Regions from separate parts of the Pseudoflavonifractor sp. HCP28S3_F10 genome, predicted to be linked through region 2. Evidence: predicted binding sites of a transcription regulator. Region 2 holds the regulator's gene; the other holds the start of a gene.
The links. Region 2 encodes LexA, which represses DNA repair genes until DNA is damaged. Its sites were predicted from a motif close to CNAACANNTGTTNG; they were not measured.
Positions count from the first base shown of each region.

Region 1: ACTNBZ_RS07225 (Y-family DNA polymerase) is a predicted target of LexA. The motif match lies at 3,105-3,118, and genes of this name have one in related genera.

Region 1 is NZ_JBQHUB010000013.1:472-5,686, forward strand. Features, by position in the region: partial or broken gene ACTNBZ_RS07200 (S-layer homology domain-containing protein) at 1-514, shown strand, start outside; gene ACTNBZ_RS07205 (hypothetical protein) at 605-901, shown strand; gene ACTNBZ_RS07210 (helix-turn-helix domain-containing protein) at 967-1,317, opposite strand; gene ACTNBZ_RS07215 (hypothetical protein) at 1,785-2,288, shown strand; gene ACTNBZ_RS07220 (SOS response-associated peptidase) at 2,406-2,987, opposite strand; gene ACTNBZ_RS07225 (Y-family DNA polymerase) at 3,277-4,470, shown strand; gene ACTNBZ_RS07230 (hypothetical protein) at 4,475-4,735, shown strand; gene ACTNBZ_RS07235 (helix-turn-helix domain-containing protein) at 5,062-5,215, shown strand, end outside.
Region 2 is NZ_JBQHUB010000028.1:1,859-18,158, reverse strand. Features, by position in the region: gene dnaA (chromosomal replication initiator protein DnaA) at 1-1,254, opposite strand, end outside; gene rpmH (50S ribosomal protein L34) at 1,639-1,773, shown strand; gene rnpA (ribonuclease P protein component) at 1,892-2,236, shown strand; gene yidD (membrane protein insertion efficiency factor YidD) at 2,236-2,454, shown strand; gene yidC (membrane protein insertase YidC) at 2,497-3,921, shown strand; gene jag (RNA-binding cell elongation regulator Jag/EloR) at 3,930-4,748, shown strand; gene ACTNBZ_RS11115 (hypothetical protein) at 4,976-5,323, shown strand; gene spoIIID (sporulation transcriptional regulator SpoIIID) at 5,385-5,639, opposite strand; gene ACTNBZ_RS11105 (ATP-binding protein) at 5,729-6,436, opposite strand; gene ACTNBZ_RS11100 (Crp/Fnr family transcriptional regulator) at 6,548-7,222, shown strand; gene ychF (redox-regulated ATPase YchF) at 7,266-8,357, opposite strand; gene ACTNBZ_RS11090 (SDR family NAD(P)-dependent oxidoreductase) at 8,545-9,348, opposite strand; gene ACTNBZ_RS11085 (ABC transporter ATP-binding protein) at 9,609-11,804, opposite strand; gene ACTNBZ_RS11080 (ABC transporter ATP-binding protein) at 11,804-13,540, opposite strand; gene ACTNBZ_RS11075 (MarR family winged helix-turn-helix transcriptional regulator) at 13,525-14,031, opposite strand; gene lexA (transcriptional repressor LexA) at 14,242-14,865, shown strand; gene ACTNBZ_RS11065 (methylated-DNA--[protein]-cysteine S-methyltransferase) at 14,867-15,328, shown strand; gene ACTNBZ_RS11060 (permease of phosphate ABC transporter) at 15,325-15,567, shown strand; gene ACTNBZ_RS11055 (exodeoxyribonuclease III) at 15,564-16,300, shown strand, end outside.

The DNA.
Region 1 (5,215 bases), on a different contig from region 2:
TGACGTGGCTGACGATGCTTACTACTTCGACGCGGTCCTGTGGGCTGCTGAGGAGGGTATCACCGGCGGTACTTCTGCCACCACTTTCTCTCCCAACGCTACCTGCACCCGCGCTCAGGCCGTCACCTTCCTGTGGCGTGCTGCCGGCAGCCCCGCTCCCAAGAGCAGCGAGATGCCCTTCACGGATGTAGCCTCTGACGCTTATTACCACGACGCCGTCCTGTGGGCCGTGGAGAATGGCATCACCAAGGGCACCAGCGACACCACCTTCAGCCCCAACGCGAAATGCACCCGCGCTCAGATCGTCACCTTCCTGTGGCGTAGCCAGAAGTCTCCCGCCTCTGATAGCGTGAATCCCTTTACCGATGTGGCGGCTGACGCCTACTACAACACCGCAGTTCTGTGGGCTGCTGAAAACGGCATCACTGGCGGCACCAGTGCTACCACCTTCAGCCCCAACAATGACTGCACCCGCGCCCAGATCGTAACCTTCCTGTATCGCTGCTTGGGCTAAATAATCAGGGAACCATAGCACACCCCAGAAGCAAACCATGGGGCGGCGGTGTTTGCCGCCGCCCCATTCGTCTTAGAATGAGGTAATCGTATGAAGCGAAAGGACCGACCCAGCATCGTCCAAAAATTCGGTATCTTCCTGTTCCTGCTGGGCGCTGTCGCCAGTGTGTTGATTGTGTTTTCCTTCGTGCGGGACTATTCGATGGGAATGTTTAGCTCTGGAGCGGAGAATCTTCCCAACTTTGCTTTTGACAGTAGGCAGGATCAGGAACTGTTTTATGTGATGGAGATTTCCTGTTCGATGGGCCTGATGCTTGGTGGTCTTGGTTTATTCATTGAAGACATTCGGGCTTATCTGAAAGAGCGCCGGGGCCAGGATAAGCAGTAACGGCACAGCAGGCCATCTCTCCCAGCAAAAGAAAAAGCACTGGATGGCTGGCATCCAATGCTTTCCTATTTGTTTTCTCTTTTCTCTTTGCCCTCGGTTAGTGCCTCGATGCTTTTACAGAAGTCAATGTACCGCTGAGCGTCATTCGCAGACATCCCATGGAAGAAATCGTAAACGCATTTGGGGACAGCATTGGGAACTGCTGTTTCCGGAAATACCAGCGCATCAAGACTGATGTCCAGATCCTGCGCCAGGATAATGACGGTGTCAAAGCGAGGAATGCTCTGTCCGGTCTCTGCCTGTAAGACGGTCCGATAGCTCATTCCAAGCTTGATAGCAAGCTCTCTTTGCGTCTGATCCCGTGCTTTGCGCTTTTCGAGGACTTTCTCTCCAAACTCGTCTATCGGATCATGCACTATAACTCACCTCAAGGATATTCTAATGGATATTCGCCTCCTGATAAATCACCAAAGAAATCATACTGAGTGAGTAGAAACTCACTTTTATGGGCGGGAGATGGAGGTTTTACCGATGAAGAGATACAAAATTCGACAGAAAGGATGTGCATAACGTAAGGCGAACAGCTGCTTTCGGTTACGAAAAAGAACTGGAAGCGAGCTGCTGAGAAGAGGTGCGATTGGGTATAAGCTAAAGCTCACTTACCATGAGTTAAAATACACCTTCTTATCCGCACACCTGTTTCTCCCAGACCCGCCGACTGCACATCCGCTGAATATAGCCAGAAGAACGCCCCATGCAGGAAGTAGATCCTGCATGGGGCGTTCTTGCCGAATTTTGACGATTTCTGTCGGCTGTCGTTCTCCTCCTGTTCGTGTGCGTTTGCAAAAAGAACCAACACACGATCTATGGAAGGAGAATACAAATGAATCACAATGAAATGGTAAGCTATGTGGAGAATCTTCTGACAAGCTATCGCAACGATCTGCGCAAGCGCGACCTGCTGCGTTTTGAAATGACTCACTCCCGGAATATCACGGATGAGGAGGTGCTGGAGGCCATGGCCCTTGCCAAAGGCGACGGTATCGGCTCCCCCGGGGGCTACATCTCGGACAAGACCTTCTACATCGCGGTGAACTACCAGGAGAAGGCTGAGCGGCTGAACCGCGAGAAAGTGACTTCCATTTCGGAGGAGCTGGTCCGTTTGGAGCAGAAGCTCTCCCGTCTGGAATACTGCGTCAAGCAGCTGCCCTCCAGCCGCGCCGAGGTGATCCGTGGTCTCTACTTTGAGAAGAAGGAGCTGAAGAACCTCGCCCTTGAAATGCACATCAGTGACCGGACCGTGCAGCGGTACCGGGACAGCGCCATCGAGGAGCTGGCTTTGATGTATGAGACGCTGCAGAACGCGGGTGTGGAGCTCCGGGAGTAAAGACCCGGGGAAGGTCCTTCCGTGGCCACAGAGGGGCGCAAAAGCGCTTACAGGCAGCAAAATAACGGAGGAGGGGCTGTGTTCACGCAGCCTCTCCTCCATTCGAAGGGAGTGTTGTTACCAAAGCCGCATTTGGGCATCTGCCGATACCTTCGATAACAGCGGCGGCGTCATGTGCAGGAAATCACCGGCAGCTTGCGGCTGCTCCAGCCAAGGCGCGATCTGGTCTTTTCGCAGCACCAGCGGCATCCGGTGGTGGACTTCCCGCATGGATTCGTTGGCCTGCGTGGTCAGAATGCAGTAGCAGGGCTTTCCGTCCCGGACGGCATACAGTCCTGCCATATAGAGAGCTTCTTCTCCCGGCAGATTGAACCGGTACTTTCGTTTCTGTGCGTCCCACTCATAAAAGCCCGTAGAAGGGATCACACAGCGTTGTGAGGCGACGCTGGCACGGAACATGGGTTTGTCTGCCGCCGTTTCCGCACGGGCGTTGATGACCAGGTTTCCGGGCATTTTATAGCCCCAGGACTGCAGCTCCGGGTGGATACCCTCGTTCGTGGAGACCAGGACAGGCGCCGTGGCCGTGGGCCGGATCTCGCCGGGCGTCCAGGCTCCTGCTCCATGCCTGCGGTCTACCTCTTGTATGATTTGTAGAATTTCAGCACACTGTTCTGCCGTGAACTGATAGCGTCCGCACATCAAAACCACCGCCTATGCCTAAAGATCAGCTTGTGTACTCCAAGATATAGTATAACATGCGTGTCAAAAGAAATCGCCGGCATTGTCACGTCGCCAAATATTACCGCTTGCATAAATCAAACAAATGTTCTATTATTAAGCTGAATATCAGCCCTTAATTGAAAAATTGAAGGTCTGGTTTTTCTGAAAAAACTTTTGAATTGCGACCATCATACAAACAGGGGGTGACGCGCAATGGGACGCCATATTATCCATGCAGATATGAATTGCTTTCTATGCATCCGTTGAAATGCAGCGGCACCCGGAACTGCGTGACAAACCCCTTGCAGTTTGTGGGAGCCAGGAAGAACGGCACGGGATCGTACTGACCGCCAATTACATCGCAAAGCCCCGCGGCGTCAAGACCGGCATGGCCATCTGGCAGGCCCGCCAATGCTGCCCGGATCTGGTAGTGCTGCCGCCGGATATGGGGGAGTATATCCGGATCAGTAAAATGGCGCGGGAGATCTACGAGGACTATACCGACCAGGTGGAGCCTTTTGGCCTTGACGAAAGCTGGCTGGACGTGACGGGCAGCGTGGGGCTTTTTGGCTCTCCCATGACGATTGCCAAGGAGATCAGCGACCGGATCAAGTTTGAACTGGGTATCACAGCGAGCCTTGGGGTTTCAGACAACAAGATCACGGCAAAGCTGGGCAGCGACTATAAGAAACCGGATGCCATTACCCGGATTGAGGCGGACAATTACAAGGAGATCGTCTATCCGCTGCCGGTGGAGGACCTTCTCTATGTGGGGCCGGCTACCAGCAGAAAACTGCGCTCCGTCGGCATCAGCACCATAGGAAGGCTTGCTGAGTGTCCGGTGGATGTCCTGACACACAAGCTGGGTAAAATGGGCGCGATCCTCCATATGTTCGCCAACGGCCGTGATACTTCACCGGTGCAGAAGTCCGACCATATCCCCAACATCAAGTCTGTCGGCAACAGCGCCACGACGCCCCGGGATTTAGTCAATGACGAGGACGTCCATCTGATGCTTTTCCTGCTGGCGGAGAGTGTGGCCTCCCGGATGCGGGAACTGGTATCACGCTGTACGGTGGTAGAGGTTTATGTGCGGGATGTGGAACTCAACTCTTTTTGCCGGCAGCGCAAGCTGAAGAATCCGACCTGCTCCAGCGCTGAGATCGCCGCAGTCGCTTTTGACCTTTTCCGCAGGAATTATCATTGGGATAAGCCAATACGGAGCATTGGCGTCCGGGGCGCCGGCCTGGTGGAAATGGATTCCTGCCTGCAGCTGTCCCTGTATGATGACGATATAAAGCGGGACAGATGGGAGCGGATCGATCAGACAGTGGATGGATTGCGGGAGCGGTATGGCTATATGAGCGTTCGACGGGCCGTGACGATGATGGACCCGCTGCTCGGGCGGATCAATCCCAAGGATGACCACACGGTGCATCCGGTGGGCTATTTCGGAGGTTGATGACATGGAACAAAGGGAAAAACGCTATGTGCCGGTGATCGTCCGCTTTGACACAGACGGAAAAATGCGCCCCATGGAAATCGAGTTTTCCGAGGGACAGACCTTTCCGGTGGATAAGATCCTGGATGTACGCCGCGCCGCCTGCCAGAGTGTGGGCGGCGTGGGTGACCGCTATACCTGCCGCATCCAGGGAAAAGAATCCTATCTGTGGTTTGAGAAGGGGCGATGGTTTGTAGCTGCGAAACAGGTACAGGGAAAGTCATAAGAACCATGCAGGCCACCCCAATCAGGGTGGCCTTTGTTATAAATGATCGTCACTGGCGAGGCTGGCCTGTACTTCTAATTCCGCTTCGTCCAGGGAGAGCGCGTATGGGCAGGCGTGTTTCCATTCTGCACAGCTGTCAGAAGTCCTCCAGTGGGGCCAAATGCTGTGAGAGCGGCGTTCCACTGGTGAACTGTCGCCTCGTTGTCGTGATGATGTCCTTGCCTTGCCGTAAAACACCATGCTATAATTATGATGCAAAAAGGATATTCCCCGTGCATTATGCGTGGGGAATATCCTTTTGTAATTTCACAAAAGGAGGAAGCACCATGACGGCAGCAAAACGGAAAGAAAAAATGTTTTCTGATTACCCTGACGTTGTGACGGTCAAGCAGATGTGTTCCATGTTGGGCGGCATTGGCATGAAGACTGCCTATGCTCTTTTAGAGAGTGGCCAGATCCGCTATACGAAGATCGGCAAAT
Region 2 (16,300 bases):
GAGCTTTTCCACCCGGTCAATGGAGTGCATGACGGTGGTGTGGTCCCGATTGTCGAATTCCTTGCCGATCTCCTTCAGGGACAGGTTGGTCATCCGGCGGATCTGGTACATGGCAATCTGGCGGGCCAGCGCGGTGTCCTTGGTGCGGCCCTGGCCCCGGAGGGCGCTGTTCTCGATGTTGTAGAATTTGCAGACCTCTTCGATGATCACGTCGGGTGAGGGGAGGAAGTCGGCCTTGTCCTTGCACATGTCCCGCACGGCGCGGATGACGGTGTCCACGTCCACGCTCTCCCCCATCAGCTCCTGGAAAGCCAGGATTTTGTTGACGGTGCCCTCGATCTGGCGGACGTTGGAGGTGATGTTGTCGGCGATATACTGCAGAACGGGCTCGGGCAGGTTCATGCCTCGGCGGATGGCCTTGTTCTTGATGATGGCCACCCGGGTCTCGTAGTCGGGGGGCTGGATGTCCACAGGGAGGCCCCACTCGAACCGGGTCTTGAGCCGGTCATCCAGCCGGAGCATCTCCTTGGGTGGGCGGTCGGCGGTGAATACGATCTGCTTGCCCGCCTCGTACAGGGTGTTGAAGGTGTGGAACATCTCCTCCTGAGAGGATTCGCGGCCGGCGATGAACTGCACGTCGTCCACCAGCAGCACGTCGGTGGTGCGGTATTTGTCCCGGAATTCCTGGTTGCGGCCCTCCCGGATGCCCTGGATGAGCTCGATGGTGAAGGTGTCGCCCTTGCTGTAGGTGATGCGGAACTCCGGATGGCTGCGGTGGAGCTTGTGGGCGATGGCATAGAGCAGATGGGTCTTGCCCAGGCCGGATTCGCCGTAGATAAAGAGGGGGTTGTAGCTGTGGCCCGGATTTTCGGCCACAGCCAGGGCGGCGGCGTGAGCGAATTTGTTGGAGGAGCCCACTACGAAGCGCTCGAAGGTGTAGTCCTCGGTGCCGGGCATGAAGGACGCGTCGGCGGGGGGCCTGGCGTCGGCGGAAAACTGCTCCAGCTCCCCCTCTCCCAGGATGACCACTTCAAAATCCGCGGAGAAGAGCTCGTGCAGCGCCTTTTTGATGGCGGGAAGGTAACGGGAGAGGATGATGTCCCGCTTGAAATTGGATGGGGTGTGGAGGACAAAGCGGTCGGTATCCATGGAGACCGCCTTTGCGTCGTCAAACCAGGTATTGATGGTGGTTGGGGTCATGTCCGCCTCCATGAGGGAGAGCACCTTGGCCCAGACATCGGCTGGAGAATTCATGTGTAAGACCACCTCTTGACATGGGATGGGCGCCGCAGCCGAAAAAAGGGCGCACCGGTCCCGCTCTGTAAATAGACAGTATATTATACCAAGAAAACAGACTTAAAGCAACGCCTACACCTTTAAAAAATATAAGCCGTTTGTGTGGAGCAGGAAAGAATACCACAAGATATGGACACAAGGTGGAAAAGTGGAAAAAGGAAGGAGAAAAAGAACAAAAAATATGGTTGACAGCTCTTTTCCGGATACGCTATAATACAGAATGCACCATGTTCTGCGTGGATGTAAAGCATTTTTCCTTTTTTGACGACCGCGGCCGCAGTACGGCCGTTGTGGCGGGCAGGTGAAAAACCTGCCAGAATGAGTACAGGAGGTGTACCGGAAATGGTTCGTACCTATCAGCCCAAGAAGCGTCAGCGCTCCAAAGTGCACGGCTTCCGCAAGCGCATGGCCACCGCGAATGGCCGCAAGGTGCTGGCTCGCCGCCGCGCCAAGGGCCGCGCCCGCCTCTCTCACTAAGAGAAGCCGGCTTGCGCTCCGGGAAACAAAACGTACAGCGTCATAGTTAGGGGCGGGGGAGTTCATCCCACCGCCCCTGCGTAGCATACGGCAGAATCTGTCCAAAGGGGAAGCACCTGTGAAGGATACCGTCTCACTGAAATTCAACCATGAATTCCGTCGACTTTACGCCAAGGGCAAGTCGGCGGTTTCGCCCTGTGTGGCGGTCTACTGCCGGAAGAACCGGCTGGACCACAACCGCCTGGGCCTGACCGTTGGGACCAAGGTGGGCAAGGCGGTGCTTCGCAACCGCACCCGCCGCCGCCTGCGGGAGGCATACCGCCTCCACGAGGATCAGTTGGTCCGGGGGTACGATATCGTGGTGGTGGCCCGGGTTCGGGCGGCCTTCGCCCCCTATCAGGAGCTGGAGCGGCATCTGCTGCGAACCATGGACAAGCTGGGCCTTGTGAAGCGGGACTCCTGATGAAGACGCTGCTGCTGGCTCTGATCCGGTTTTATCGGAAGTATATTTCTCCTCTGCGCCCCCCCTGCTGCCGCTTTATCCCCACCTGCTCGGCCTACGCGCTGGAGGCGGTGGAAAAATACGGCGCGGTGAAGGGAGGCGTGCTGGCGCTGCGCCGCCTGCTGCGGTGCCATCCCTTCCACCGGCAGAAGAGCATTCAGTACGATCCGGTCCCCTGAGCGCGATTCCCCACGCACACTTATCACGTTGGAGGAAGTCTCATGAAATTAATCCTGACCCCCTTTGTATGGGTGCTGAACGCCTTCTACAGCCTGACGGGCAGCTATGGCCTTGCCCTGATTTTCTTCGCCATCGTGGTGAAGCTGATCCTCTTTCCTTTCCAGCTCAAGGGAAAAAAGAGCATGATCCAGATGAACCTGATGTCCGGCCAGCTGCAGAAGCTGCAGAAGCAGTACGGCAAGGACAAGGAGCGGTATAACCAGGAGGTGCAGAAGCTCTATGAGCGGGAGCATGTCAACCCCATGGGCGGGTGCCTCTGGTCCTTCCTGCCTCTGTTCATCCTGATCCCCCTCTATTCCATCATCCGCGAGCCCCTGGTCTACATGATGAATGTCGGTGTGGATAATCTGGCTGCCATCGCCGAAGCCCTCAACTGGAGCCAGGTGGCGCTGGACAACGGGTGGATCAAGGCCGCGGACGAGGCATTCCGCAATACCGGCTACAACCAGCTCTACCTCTCCTCTCTCATTACGCCGGAGAACCTGGCCGCCGTGCAGTCGGCCGCCGGTGAGGGAGCCAAGGTTTTTGCCATCAATTTTGATTTTCTCGGTATTTTTGACCTGGCCCGGGTGCCCAAGCTGAAGTTCTGGACTATGACCGGCGGTTTTGCCCTGTTCCTGCTGCCGGTGATCTCCGCCCTGTCCAGCATCCTGGTGTCCTGGGTCTCCCAGAAGACCAACGCCGTCAACCAGCAGGCGCAGCAGGCGGACAATGCTTCCATGAAGATGATGTTCATCATGATGCCCCTCATGTCCCTGTGGATCGGCTTCAGCATGCCCGCTGCCCTGTGTCTCTACTGGATCATCCAGAACCTGCTGAGCATCGTGCAGGAGTTCATCTGCGGCAAGATGCTCAAGAAGGACTATGAGGAGGCCGCCCGTATCCAGGCCGAGCGGGAGCAGCAGGAGAAGGAAGAGGAAAAGGAGCGCAAGCGCCAGGCCGCCGAAGAGCGCGCCCGCCGCATCGAAGAGGCCAAGAGCGCCAAGGGCAAGAAGAAAAAGGAACTGATGAGCGCCATGGAGAAGGACTCCAAGGGCGACTCGGCCGTCATCGCCGTCAGCGGCGTGGGCATGCGTTCCTACGCCCGGGGCCGGGCCTATGACCCCAACCGCTTCTCCCCCGATGGCCCCACCGCCTACCAGGACCCCGATCTGGACTGGGCCGAGGCCAAGAAGAATGCCCCTGCCGAGGAGCCCAAGAAGAAGGGACTGTTCGGCAGAAAGAAATCCGCAGAGGCGGAACAGCCGGTGGACAAGCAGGAGGAGAATCCCACTGAGGAGCCGGTGAAGGAGACGGAAGTTTCCACCGCTCAGGATCAGAATGTGGAAACAGAAGCGGCTGAAGCCGAGGCCCCCTTTGCGCCCGAGGCGGAAGAGGGATCTGAGGAAGAAGACAGCAAGGAGTGAAACGACCGATGCTGAAATGGATCGAGAGTACCGGTAAGACCGAGGAAGCCGCCGTCGAAGCGGCCCTGGTCAAGCTGGGTATGGACCGGGACGAGGTCTCGGTTGAGATTTTGGAGCGCGCCAAGTCCGGATTTCTGGGCATCGGCAGCTGCCCCGCCAAAGTAAAAGTGACTTACGAGGCCCCTGACGAGCCTGAGGAGGTCCCCGCCCCCCCGGCGGAGCCCGCTCCCGCGCCCAAGGCCGAGGCCCCCAGGCAGGAAGTCAAAAAGAGCGAACCCAAAAAGCAGCAGCCCAAGCCCGCTCCCGCGGCGGAAAAGGCCGCCCCCGCCCCCCAGCCCCAGACCTCCGCCGACCTGAGCGGCGATCCGGTGGCGGAGAAGATCGAAACCTTCCTCACCGGACTGCTGGAGCATATGGGCGCCCAGGCCGCCCCCAGGATCAGCCTGGACGACATGGGCAACTACCAGGTGGAACTGGTGGGCAGCAATCTGGGCTCCCTCATCGGCCGCCGTGGCGAGACCCTGGACGCCATCCAGCAGCTGACGGTGTACGCCGTCAACCGGGGCCTGACCAAGCGGGTGCGCATCCATGTGGACGCCGAACACTACCGGGCCAAGCGGGAGGAGTCCCTGGAGCGGCTGGCCCATAAGGTGGCCGGCAAGGTGGTCAAGTACCGCCGCAACGTGACTCTGGAGCCCATGAACGCCTATGAGCGCCATGTGATCCACACCGCCCTTCAGGACGTGCCCGACATCACCACCTACTCGGTGGGCACCGAGCCCAACCGCCGTACCGTGGTGGCCTACAGCCGGGGCGAGCACCGCTGAGCCCGGGAGCCCTTTCCCGCTATATCTCTGAAAAACAGCACGGAGAGATCCGTGCTGTTTTTTTATGCTCCCGGCTGCCCAAAAAAAGACTTGCAAAAATCGAACATATGTTGTATACTCTGTTCGAACAAAAGTTCTGGAACAGAGAAGAACAGTCCGTTTTATGGGACAACAGTGCCGGTATGATAGAGATGTACCTGAAACGACGGCGAATGGAGGGCTTTGGCATGGAGACCACTTATCTGAATATCGACGCCAGCTATGTGACCACCTGCGGTATGCTGGAGGAACAGGCCAGCGGCGGCAGCCGCGTCTGCTACACCCGTGTTCCCCGCCGTTCCCTTCCCTGTACCGCCGGCGGGGAGAAGGTCATCGATCTGCAGGCCTACCGCCGCCGGATGGAGCAGGCGGATGCGGTCTGCGCGGACGGAGAGGAGACGGAGGGAGCGGAGGAGGTCCGCCCGCTGTCCCCCGCCCCCATGACCCGGCGGGAGCAGATGGGCCTGGTGATGGATCTGCTCTCCTCTGCCGCCGTGGCCTGCTGCGCGGTGGGCGTGCTGCTGGCCTTTTTATAAAGTCCACCGTTCTGCCCGTTTATGTGGAAAACGTGCCGCCGGTCTCCGGCGGCACGTTTCTTTATCCCTGAAGATGGCGGTACTTGTTGCGGGTGGCGATGCCGCCCCGGATATGCCGTTCGGCCTTGTTCTCATCCAGCACGGACTTTACCTGTTGGTAGAGCGGCGGATTGAAGCCGGGAAGCCGTTCGCTCAGGTCCTTGTGGACGGTGGACTTGGAGATGCCGAACTTCTGGGCAGCGCTCCGGACGGTGGCCTTATTCTCTATGATGTAAAGCGCCAGCTGGCAGGCGCGCTCCTCGATGTTCCCTTTCACACATGCACCACTCCCATGCATTCTTACTGCATGAAAAGATATATGCGGTAAAAAAGGGAATTATGCTCCGCCTGCCCGGTCGCCGGGGCTCAGGGCAGGATAGTGCCCTGAGTGGAGATGGTCACCACCTGCCAGGGGATGCATTTGCCGCTGGCCTGGAGGGCATTGCGGACAGCGGCTTCGATCCCGCCGCAGCAGGGCACCTCCATCCGCACCACGGTGACGCTTTTGATATCGTTTTGCGCGATGATCTCCGTGAGCTTTTCACTGTAATCCACGCTGTCCAGCTTGGGACAGCCCACCAGAGTGATGTGGCCCCGGATAAAATCCTGGTGGAAGCGGGCGTAGGCGTAGGCGGTGCAGTCGGCGGCCACCAGCAGCCTGGCGCCGTCAAAATAGGGGGCCCGGACAGGAACCAGCTTGATCTGCACCGGCCACTGCATCAGCTCGCTCTCCTGGGGGGCGGTGGGGGCCGCTGCCGGCTTGACCTCCCGCCGGAGGGCTCTGGCCTGGGAGCCGGGACAGCCGCAGGGCAGGGTGCCGTGGCGCTCGTGAGCCTTTCCGGCCTTGGCAGCCAGCACGGCGGCCTCGTCATAGGGCGCGGCCTCCCGCTCCACAAAGGTGATGGCCCCGGTGGGACAGGCGGGCAGGCAGTCTTCCAGCCCGTCGCAGTAGTCGTCCCGCAGCAGGCGGGCCTTGCCGTCCACCATGCCGATGGCCCCCTCGTGGCAGGCCGCGGCACAGGCGCCGCAGCCATTGCATTTTTCCTGGTCAATGTGGATAATTTTACGGATCATAGTCATATTCCTCCCTGTATGATACCGGACTCGCCCGGTTTTGCTTGACTTTACAAGGGGATTATACTATGTTGAGTGAGACAAATCGGTTGGAAAAACAACGGAGGGCGCATGAAACAAATGGATCTGACCGGGTGTCCCCTGTTTCAGGGGATCACCGCTGAAGAGCTGGAGCAGATGTGGGAGTGTCTTGGACCGGTGGAGGCCTTCTACCCAAAGGGCGCCTTCCTCTGGCGGGAGGGCGAAAAGACCAAACGGATGGGGGTGGTCCTGTCCGGTGGAGTGCACATCCTGCGGGAGGATTTCTGGGGAAACAGGAGCATCCAGGGCCGGGCGGGCCCGGGGGAGCTGTTTGGGGAGGCCTACGCCTGCGGGGACGAGCCCCTGGGGGTCAGCGTCCAGGCGGCGGAGGACAGCCGGGTGCTCTTTCTGGAGGCGGAGCGGCTGCTCACCGCCTGTCCGTCGGCCTGCCCCTTCCACGCCCGGGCGGCAGCCAACCTGCTGCGGGTGCTGGCCGGGAAAAACCGGATGCTCAGCCGGAAGATCGAGCACATCTCCCAGCGGACCACCCGGGCCAAGGTGCTCTCCTACCTGTCCTGGCAGGCCCGGCGGCAGGGCTCTGCCTGCTTTTCCATCCCCTTCGATCGGCAGGGACTGGCCGACTATCTGGCGGTGGACCGCAGCGCCCTGTCCCAGGAGCTGGGCAGAATGCGGCGGGAGGGGCTGCTGGACTTCCGCAAGAATCAGTTTGAGCTCAAGGGGACGGAACAGCCGGAGACAGAGTAAAAAACAGGCGGCACGCTCTGCGTGCCGCCTGTTTTTTCACAATTTAAACGTTGAAGCGGAAGAGCACAATATCTCCGTCGTTCATCACATACTCTTTGCCCTCGGACCGGACCAGGCCCTTCTCCCGGGCGGCGGCCATGGTGCCGTTGGCCTTCAGGTCCTCGAAGTTGACCACCTCGGCCCGGATAAAGCCCCGCTCAAAGTCGGTGTGAATCTTGCCGGCGGCCTGGGGGGCCTTGGTGCCCCGGGTGATGGTCCAGGCCCGGCACTCGTCCTCGCCGGCGGTGAGGAAGGAGATCAGGCCCAGCAGGGCGTAGCTGGCCTTGATAAGCCGGTCCAGGCCGGACTCGGCGATGCCCAGATCGTCCAGGAACATCTTCTTCTCCTCGCTCTCCAGCTCGGCAATCTCGGCCTCCAGCTTGGCGCATACGGGGATGACCTGGGCCCCCTCCTTGGCGGCAATCTCGGCCACCTGCTGGTAGTAGGGCACGTTCTGATAGTCGGCAAAGCCGTCCTCGTCCAGATTGGCGGCGTAGATGATGGGCTTGAGGGAGAGAAGCTCGCTGGTGGCGATGATGGCCCTGTCATCCTCGTCGCACTCAAAGGAGCGGGCGGAGTTGCCGTCGTTCATCCAGTCCCGCAGGGCGGTGAAGAGCTCGGCCTCGTGGAGGAACTTCTTGTCCGCCTTGGCGGCCTTGGTGGCCTTGTCGATGCGGCGCTCCACCATCTCCACATCGGCCATGATGAGCTCGATGTCAATGATGCCGATGTCCCGCACCGGGTCGGTGGAGCCCTCCACATGGATCACGTTCTCGTCGTCAAAGCAGCGCACCACGTGGACGATGGCATTGGTCTCCCGGATGTTGGCCAGGAACTTGTTGCCCAGACCCTCTCCCCGGCTGGCGCCCTTCACCAGACCGGCGATGTCCACGAACTCGATGACCGCCGGGGTGGTCTTTTTGGGCTTGTAGAAATCGGACAGCCAGTCCAGACGGTAATCGGGCACAGCCACCACGCCCACGTTGGGATCGATGGTACAGAAGGGGTAGTTGGCGCTCTCGGCGCCGGCGTTGGTGATGGCGTTGAACAGGGTCGACTTGCCCACGTTGGGAAGGCCCACAATGCCGAGCTTCATATCAAAGACGTCCTTTCGGTGTGAAAATACAAAATGAGCCTAACTATTATACCGGATTTTCAAGGCAAAGACAAGAAGAGCGGGAGCAAAATGTCTCACTTCCTTTCTCCGGCGGGTAAAAAAACCGGCGGCGGATCATCTGATCCGCCGCCGGTCTTGATACAGCGATAAGGGAAACGGGGAACGATCAGGGACGCAGGCCCATACCGCCCTCCAGGGTAAGGGTCTCGCCGGTGAGATACTTGAAATCAGGAGTGGAAAGCTGGACGCATACCCGGCCGATCTCGGTCTCGGGGTCGCCGTAGTGGCCCATGGGGGGCATCTTCACGTTAGCCTTGAAGGCGTCAGGATAGGTATTCCGGAAGTTCTCCAGCTGGGCAGTCCAGGCAATGGGACAGATCACATTGACATTGATGCCGTCGGGACCCCACTCCGTGGCGGCCACCCGGCTCAGGCCCCGGATGCCTTCCTTGGCGGCGGCATAGGCGCACTGGCCGTAATTGCCGAAGAGGCCGGCGCCGGAGGCAAAGTTGATGACGCTGCCGTGGGTTTCCTTCAGGTGGGGATAGCAGGCCTGCATATAGTAGAAAGCGGCGTAAAGGCCCGAATAGAGGGCCAGGTCAAACTGCTCGGTCGTGTGGTCAGCCAGAGTGACGCCGGAAGCCGAGGCCTGGGCATTGTTGATAAGCGTGTCAATGCGGCCGAAGGCTTTGATCGTCTCGTCCACCACGTGCTGGACAGTGGCCTTATTATCGCTGCCGGAGGCCACGTCGGCCTGAATGGTGAGGACTCTGATGCCGTAAAGCCGCTCCAGCTCTTCCTTGGCGGCCTCCAGCTTCTTTACGTTGCGGCCGGTGATGACAATGCTGGCACCCTCTTTGGCAAATGCGGTGGCAATGCCGTAACCAATGGAGCCGCAGCTCTTGCCGTCGCTGAGGACCGCCCGGCCGGCACCGGTGATGAGAACTACCTTACCATCAAATTTTCCCATAGGGATCACCTCCAAAATTGTATGACAGAATGGATAGGGACAAAATCATATGACTTCCAGGAGGGATTGGACACAGATTTGAAATGCAGATTTGCTTTTTGTACGCACAGTATAACACACAGGGGACGCAGGCTGCAAAACATATTCTTACCTGAAGTTAAAAAATTAAACTGAAATTTTGAAAATCGTAAACGGAAGTAAAAAGGATCCCCGCCGCACGGGATCCATGCGGCGGGGAAAAAGTATGATTCCGCAGAGGCTCACGAGAGCTGGAACTGGCCGGTGTAGAGCTGGTAGTAGCGTCCCTTCTCCTCCAGCAGCTCCTGGTGGGAGCCCTTTTCCTCGATCTGGCCGTGCTCGATGACCACGATGCAGTCGGAATTGCGGACGGTGGACAGGCGGTGGGCGATGACGAAGACGGTGCGGCCCTCCATCAGGGCGTCCATGCCCTTCTGGATCAGGGCCTCGGTGCGGGTGTCGATGGAGGAGGTGGCCTCGTCCAGGATCATCACCGGGGGGTCGGCCACGGCGGCCCGGGCGATGGCCAGCAGCTGCCGCTGGCCCTGGGACAGGTTGGCGCCGTCGCCGGTGACCATGGTGTTGTACCCGTCTGGCAGGCGGCGGATGAAAGAGTGGGCATTTGCGGTCCTGGCGGCGGCCACACACTCCTCATCGGTGGCGGAGAGCCGGCCATAGCGGATGTTGTCCATGATGGTGCCGGTAAAGAGGTGGGTGTCCTGGAGCACCGCGCCCAGGGCCGAGCGGAGGTCGTCCTTGCGGATGGAGCGGACGTTGATGCCGTCAAAGGTGATCATGCCGCCCTCGATCTCGTAAAAGCGGTTGATGAGGTTGGTAATGGTGGTCTTGCCCGCGCCGGTGGAGCCCACGAAGGCGATCTTCTGGCCCGGATTGGCGTAGACGCTCACGTCCTTCAGGATGCGCTTGCCCGGCACATAGGAGAAGTCCACGTGGTTGAAGCGGACGGCGCCCCTGAGCTCGGTGAGGCAATAATCCTCCCCCGGCACATTGCGCACCGAGCCCCGGATCAGGTGGAGGGTGGCGCGGCCGCTGCCGTCGGGGTATTTCCAGGCCCAGCCGTGACCGGCCAGCTGGGACAGGTCGGTCACCCGGGTAAGAGAGCCGTCCTCCTCCAGCCGGACCCACACGCTGTTGCCGCTTTCTGTATGAGGAGGCAGCAGGCGGAGGGAACCGTCCTCCTCTTCGGCCAGACCCAGCTCAGTGAGCCGGTCCTTCTCCCCGATGAGAACGGGGACCAGCGCCATGGCAGTGGTACGGGGGACCTTCCAGGCCCAGGTGCGGGGGCGGCCCTGGCCGGTGTGGACCGACAGGCTGCCGTTGGCGTCCTTCTCCGCCGGGACCAGGGTGACTGTGCCCTCGTCCGGCTCGCAGGGCTCATCCATGATCTCGAAGATCCGCTCGGCGCCCGCCATGGCGGAGAGCACGGTGGTGAGCTGCTGGGAGATCTGGTTGAGGGGCTGGCCCACCTGGCGGCAGAACTGGAGGAATAGGGTGAAGGAGCCCAGTTTGAAGCCGGCCAGGATGGAGAGCACCCCGCCGAAGGCGGCGGTGAGGGCGTAGCCCACGTTCATGATGTTCATGGCGATGGGCATGACGGCGGTGGAGTAGAAGCCGGCGCTGGTGGCGGCCTGGCGGTACTCCTCGTTGAGCCCGGCAAAGAGCTCCTTGGCCTGCTCCTCATGGGTGAAGGCTTTGACCACCTTCAGGCCCTCGATGGTCTCCTGAATATTGCCGTTGACGGCGCCCAGGGCGGCCTGCTGCTTCTGATAATATTTGCGGCTGCGGCCGCCGAACACCTTGAACACCGCGAAGGTGGAGCCCAGGGTCACCACGCTGACCAGGAAGAGCAGCGGATTGACGGCCAGCATCACCACCACGATGCCCACGAACATAAGAAGGCTGGAGAAAAGGGAAACCACGCTCTGCTCCAGGGCCATCTGCACGTTGTCCGCGTCGTTGGTGAAGCGGCTCATCAGCTCGCCGTGGGTGTGCTTGTCAAAATAGCTCAGGGGCAGGGACTGGAGATGGTCAAAGAGGTCCCGGCGCAGCCGGTTCACCCCCCGCTGGGCCACCTGGACCATGATGGCGGACTGGGCATAGGTGGCCACCCAGCCTACGGCATAGATACAAAGCAGCTTGACGATGTCCAGCGCCAGGTCCCCGGGTCCGGCATATCCGCCGTAGGTGATGGAATTGATAATGACCTGGTTGACAAAGACCGAGCCGGCCAGGTTGGTGCCCACTGACAGCAGCAGAGCGATGCCCACCAGAACCAGGGGCCATTTCTTCCGGCCAATGTAGCTGAGAAGGCGGCCCAGCGTCTTTTTCAGGTCCTTGGGCTTTTGAAAGCCGCCCCGCCGGCCGTGGCCGGGGCCGTGACCGGGCCCCTGAGGGGCCGTTTTTTGAGAGACTGCCATTACTGACCCACTCCTTCCTGCTGAGACTGATAGATCTCCTGGTAGATGGTGCTGCGGGCCATCAGCTCCTCATGGGTACCGGCGTCGGCCACCCGGCCGTCGTCCAGGACCAGGATGCGGTCGGCGTACTGCACGGAGCTGATGCGCTGCGCAATGATGATGACGGTGGTGCCCGCCAGGTTCTCCTTGAAGGACTGCCGGATGGCGGCCTCGGTGGCGCTGTCCACGGCGGAGGTGGAGTCGTCCAGGATGAGGATGGCGGGATGGCGGAGCATGGCCCGGGCGATGCACAGCCGCTGCTTCTGTCCGCCCGAGACGTTGACGCCGCCCTGGTCCATCCGGGTGTCGAATCCGTCGGGCAGACCCATGATAAAGTCGTAGGCCTGGGCGTTTTTGGCGGCCTGGATCATCTCCTCCTCAGTGGCGTCCGGCCGGCCCCAGAGCAGGTTCTCCCGGATGGTGCCCGAGAAGAGCACGTTGTTCTGCAGCACCATGCCGATGCGGCGGCGCAGCTCGTCCAGGGGGTAATCCCGCACGTCCACACCGTCCACCCGGACCGCGCCGCCGGTCACGTCGTAGAACCGGGGGATCAGGTTCACCAGGCTGGATTTGCCCGTGCCGGTGCCGCCCACGATGGCCAGAAACTCGCCGGGCCGGGCGGTAAAGGTGATGTCGGAGAGCACATCGTCCCCGGAGCCGGAGGTCTGGTATTTGAAGTGGACGTGGTCGAACTCCACCTTGCCCGCGGGGACGGGGAGCTCCGCGGCGGTGAGGCTGCCGTCCCCGATCTCAGGTTTGGTCTCCAGCACCTCGTCGATGCGCCGGGCGCAGGCGATGGCCCGGGAGAGCTGCAGCAGGCTCATGGCCACCATCATCACGCTCATCAGGATCTGGAAGATGTAGGTAATAAAGGAGGACAGATCGCCGATGAGCATCTCACCGCTCAGGACCTTGCTGCCGCCCAGGTAGAGCACGGCGGCGGTGGCGCTGTTCATGGCGATGCTCATGACAGGCATCATCAGGATGATGCGCATGTCGGCCCGCAGGGTGGCGGCGGTGAGCTCGTCGTTGGAGCGCTTGAACTTGGTCTTCTCATAGCCCTCCCGGACAAAGGCCTTTACCACCCGGATGGCCACCAGATTTTCCTGAATGGTGCCGTTGAGGGCGTCGATCCTGGTCTGCATGACCTGGAACAGATGGTTGCAGGCCTTCATCAAAAGCCCGATGGCCAGGGCCATCAGAGGGATGACCACCAGCATCACCATGGCAAGCTCCGCGTTGATGCTGACCGCCACGAAAAGGGCGGCGATGAGCATCACCGGGGCCCGGGTGAGCAGGCGCATGCCCATGGTCACCATCATCTGGATGGCGTTGACGTCATTGGTGATGCGGGTGATGAGGGAGGCGGAGGAAAAGCGGTCGATGTCCGAAAAGGAAAACTCCTGCACCTTGTTGTAGATGCCCCGGCGCAGGTTGGCGCCGAAGCCCTGGCCGCCAATGGCGGCAAATTTGGCGGCGAACATGCCGCACAGCATGCTGCACAGGGCCAGCACCAGCATGGCGCCGCCCATTTTCAAAATGTAGGGCAGGTCGCCGGAGGCGATGCCCACATCCACGATGGCCGCCATGAAGCGGGGCAGCGCCAGCTCGCAGGCCACCTCAAGAATGACCAGCAAAGGCGCCAGAATGGCGTACTTCCTGTATTCCCCAAGATAGGACGCTAGTTTTTTGAGCATGGGTCTTGTTCCATCCTTTCATCGAAAAGGTCGTCGGGCAGGCCGTGGCCGGGCCCCCACAGGTTGCGGAGCATCCGCTGGTGGTACTGGTTGAGCTGCCGGTACTCCTCTCTGGAGAAACCGGCGAACATCAGCTCGTCCACCTGATTGAAGATGGTGAAGCACTGCTCCACGGCGCGGATGCCCTTGGGCGTGATGGTCACCCGCTTGCAGCGCTGGTCCTCCGGATCCGGGTGCTTTTCCACGTAGCCGCCCCGCTCCAGGGACTTGAGGGAGACTGCCGCCGTGGCCGGCGAGATGTGCAGGTCGTCGGCCAGCTCCCGCTGGGAGACGGCGCGGCCCTCCTCGCTCCTGCGGCGGAGAAGGAAAAGCAGGGGCGGCGCGCCCAGATCGTCCAGCCCCACGGCGCTCATCCGGGCCTGCACCTCCTTGTGGTGGGCCCGGTGCAGGGCATGGAACAGCATGCCGGGAAGGGGTCTGCCTGATTTCAAACGGATCCACCTCTTTCTGAAGCAGAGAAAATAATTAGCCCGCTGATAATTAGGGGGCTTATCTATAGTACGTGGATATAAAACGAAAGTCAACTGAAAATTTGTAAATAAATTGTAACCAATACAACGTACGTTCCTTAGAACGGACGTTTGCTTTTTTGTTCTCTCTATGATAATATAAAGTATACATAACCGAAGGAGGGAGCCGCCATGAAGGCCATTTCCCCCAAGCAGCAGCAGATCTATGATTTTATCATTTCATTCCAGGCGGACCACGGCTATCCCCCCTCCGTGCGGGAGATCGGGGAGCATGTGGGCCTCAAGTCCCCGTCCACCGTCCATTTCCACCTGAAGGGGCTGGAGTCGGCCGGGTATATCGCCAAGGCCGAGGGCAAGACCCGGGCCATCACCGTAGTGGGGGGCCCGGAGGCGGGCGGCCCCGTGATGGAGGAGCTGGACGCCCGGCCCGACCGCATCCCCATCGTGGGCAATGTGGCTGCCGGTTCTCCCATCCTGGCGCAGGAGTGCATCGAGGACTATCTGGTATTTGAGACCAACGGCAGGACCGGGGAGTATTTCGCGCTGAAGGTCCGGGGAGAATCCATGCTGGGGGCCGGCATCCTGCCCGGGGACCTGGTGGTGGTCCACCGGCAGCAGGAGTGCCATAACGGCGAGATCGTGGTGGCCCTCTTTGAGGACGAGGCCACGGTCAAGACCCTCCGCCGGAAGGACGGCAGGGTCTGGCTCATGCCCGAGAACCCGGATTACGAGCCCATTGACGGCACCTTTGCCCAGATCATCGGCAAGGTGGTGGCTGTCATGCGGAGATACTGATATGGATCTGATCCTTTTTGACTCCCCGCTGGGCTGGATGGGAGCCAGCGCCGGCGAGAGCGGCGCGATAGAGCGGGTCTACCTCCCCGGCGCCCCCGTGCCCCGCATCATGTGCCGCGAGACCCCCCTGCTGGCCGAGGCCCGGCGGCAGCTGCTGGCCTATCTGGCCGGGGAGCTGCGGGAATTCAACCTGCCCCTCTCCCCCGCCGGAACTCAGTTCCAGCGCCAGGTGTGGGAGGAGCTGCGGAAGGTCCCCTACGGCGGGACCGTCTCCTACGGGGAGCTGGCCCGGCGGGTGGGACGGCCCAAAGCCGCCCGGGCCGTGGGCCAGGCCAACCACAACAACCCCATTCCCATCATCGTCCCCTGCCACCGGGTGGTGGGCAGCGGCGGCGCCCTCACCGGCTACGCCGGGGGGCTGGAGATCAAGGAAAAACTGCTGAGACTGGAGGGAGCCAGATGAAAAAGCTGTTTGCCATCGCGGATTCCTACGTTCAACGCATGACCTGGAAGGATGTGTCCCTGGTAAAGGTCTGCCTGTGCGCCATCGGCGTGCTGCTGGGCCTGTGCGTCCCCCGCAGGCGCCGGAAGTGGGCTGCCCTGGGGGCGGGCGCGGCCTTTATCGCCACCTATATCCCCCTGATGGCGGGCTTTGTGCCCCATCTGGTCCGGGAGCTGAGAGAGGACGGGGACGCGGATTGAAGCTGATCTCCTGGAATGTGAACGGCCTGCGGGCCTGCGTGGGCAAGGGCTTCCTGGACTTTTTCCGGGAGGCGGACGCCGACGTGGTCTGCCTGCAGGAGACCAAGCTCCAGCCCCACCAGATCGAGCTGGACCTGCCCGGCTACCGGCAGTACTGGAACTCCGCCGAGAAGAAGGGCTATTCCGGCACCGCCCTCTTCACCCGGCGGGAGCCGCTGCAGGTCACCTTCGGCATCGGCATGGCGGAGCACGATACCGAGGGACGGGTCATTACCGCCGAGTATGAGGACTTTTTCCTGGTCTGCTGCTACACCCCCAACGCCCAGCGGGGCCTGACCCGCCTGGGCTACCGGATGGAGTGGGAAGATGAATTCCGCGCCTATCTGAAGGGGTTGGACGGCAAAAAGCCGGTGATCCTCTGCGGGGATCTGAACGTGGCTCATCAGGAGATCGACCTGAAGAACCCCAAGTCCAACCGGGGCAACGCCGGCTTCTCCGACGAGGAGCGGGCCAAGATGACCGAGCTCCTCTCTTCCGGCTTTACCGATACCTTCCGCTGGCTCTATCCCGACGTGACGGGGGCCTACTCCTGGTGGTCCTATATGTACCACGCCCGGGACAACAACGCCGGGTGGAGGATCGACTATTTCATTGTCTCCGACCGCCTGAGAGAGCGGGTGGCCGACAGCAGAATCCTCTCCCAGGTCATGGGCAGCGACCACTGCCCGGTGGA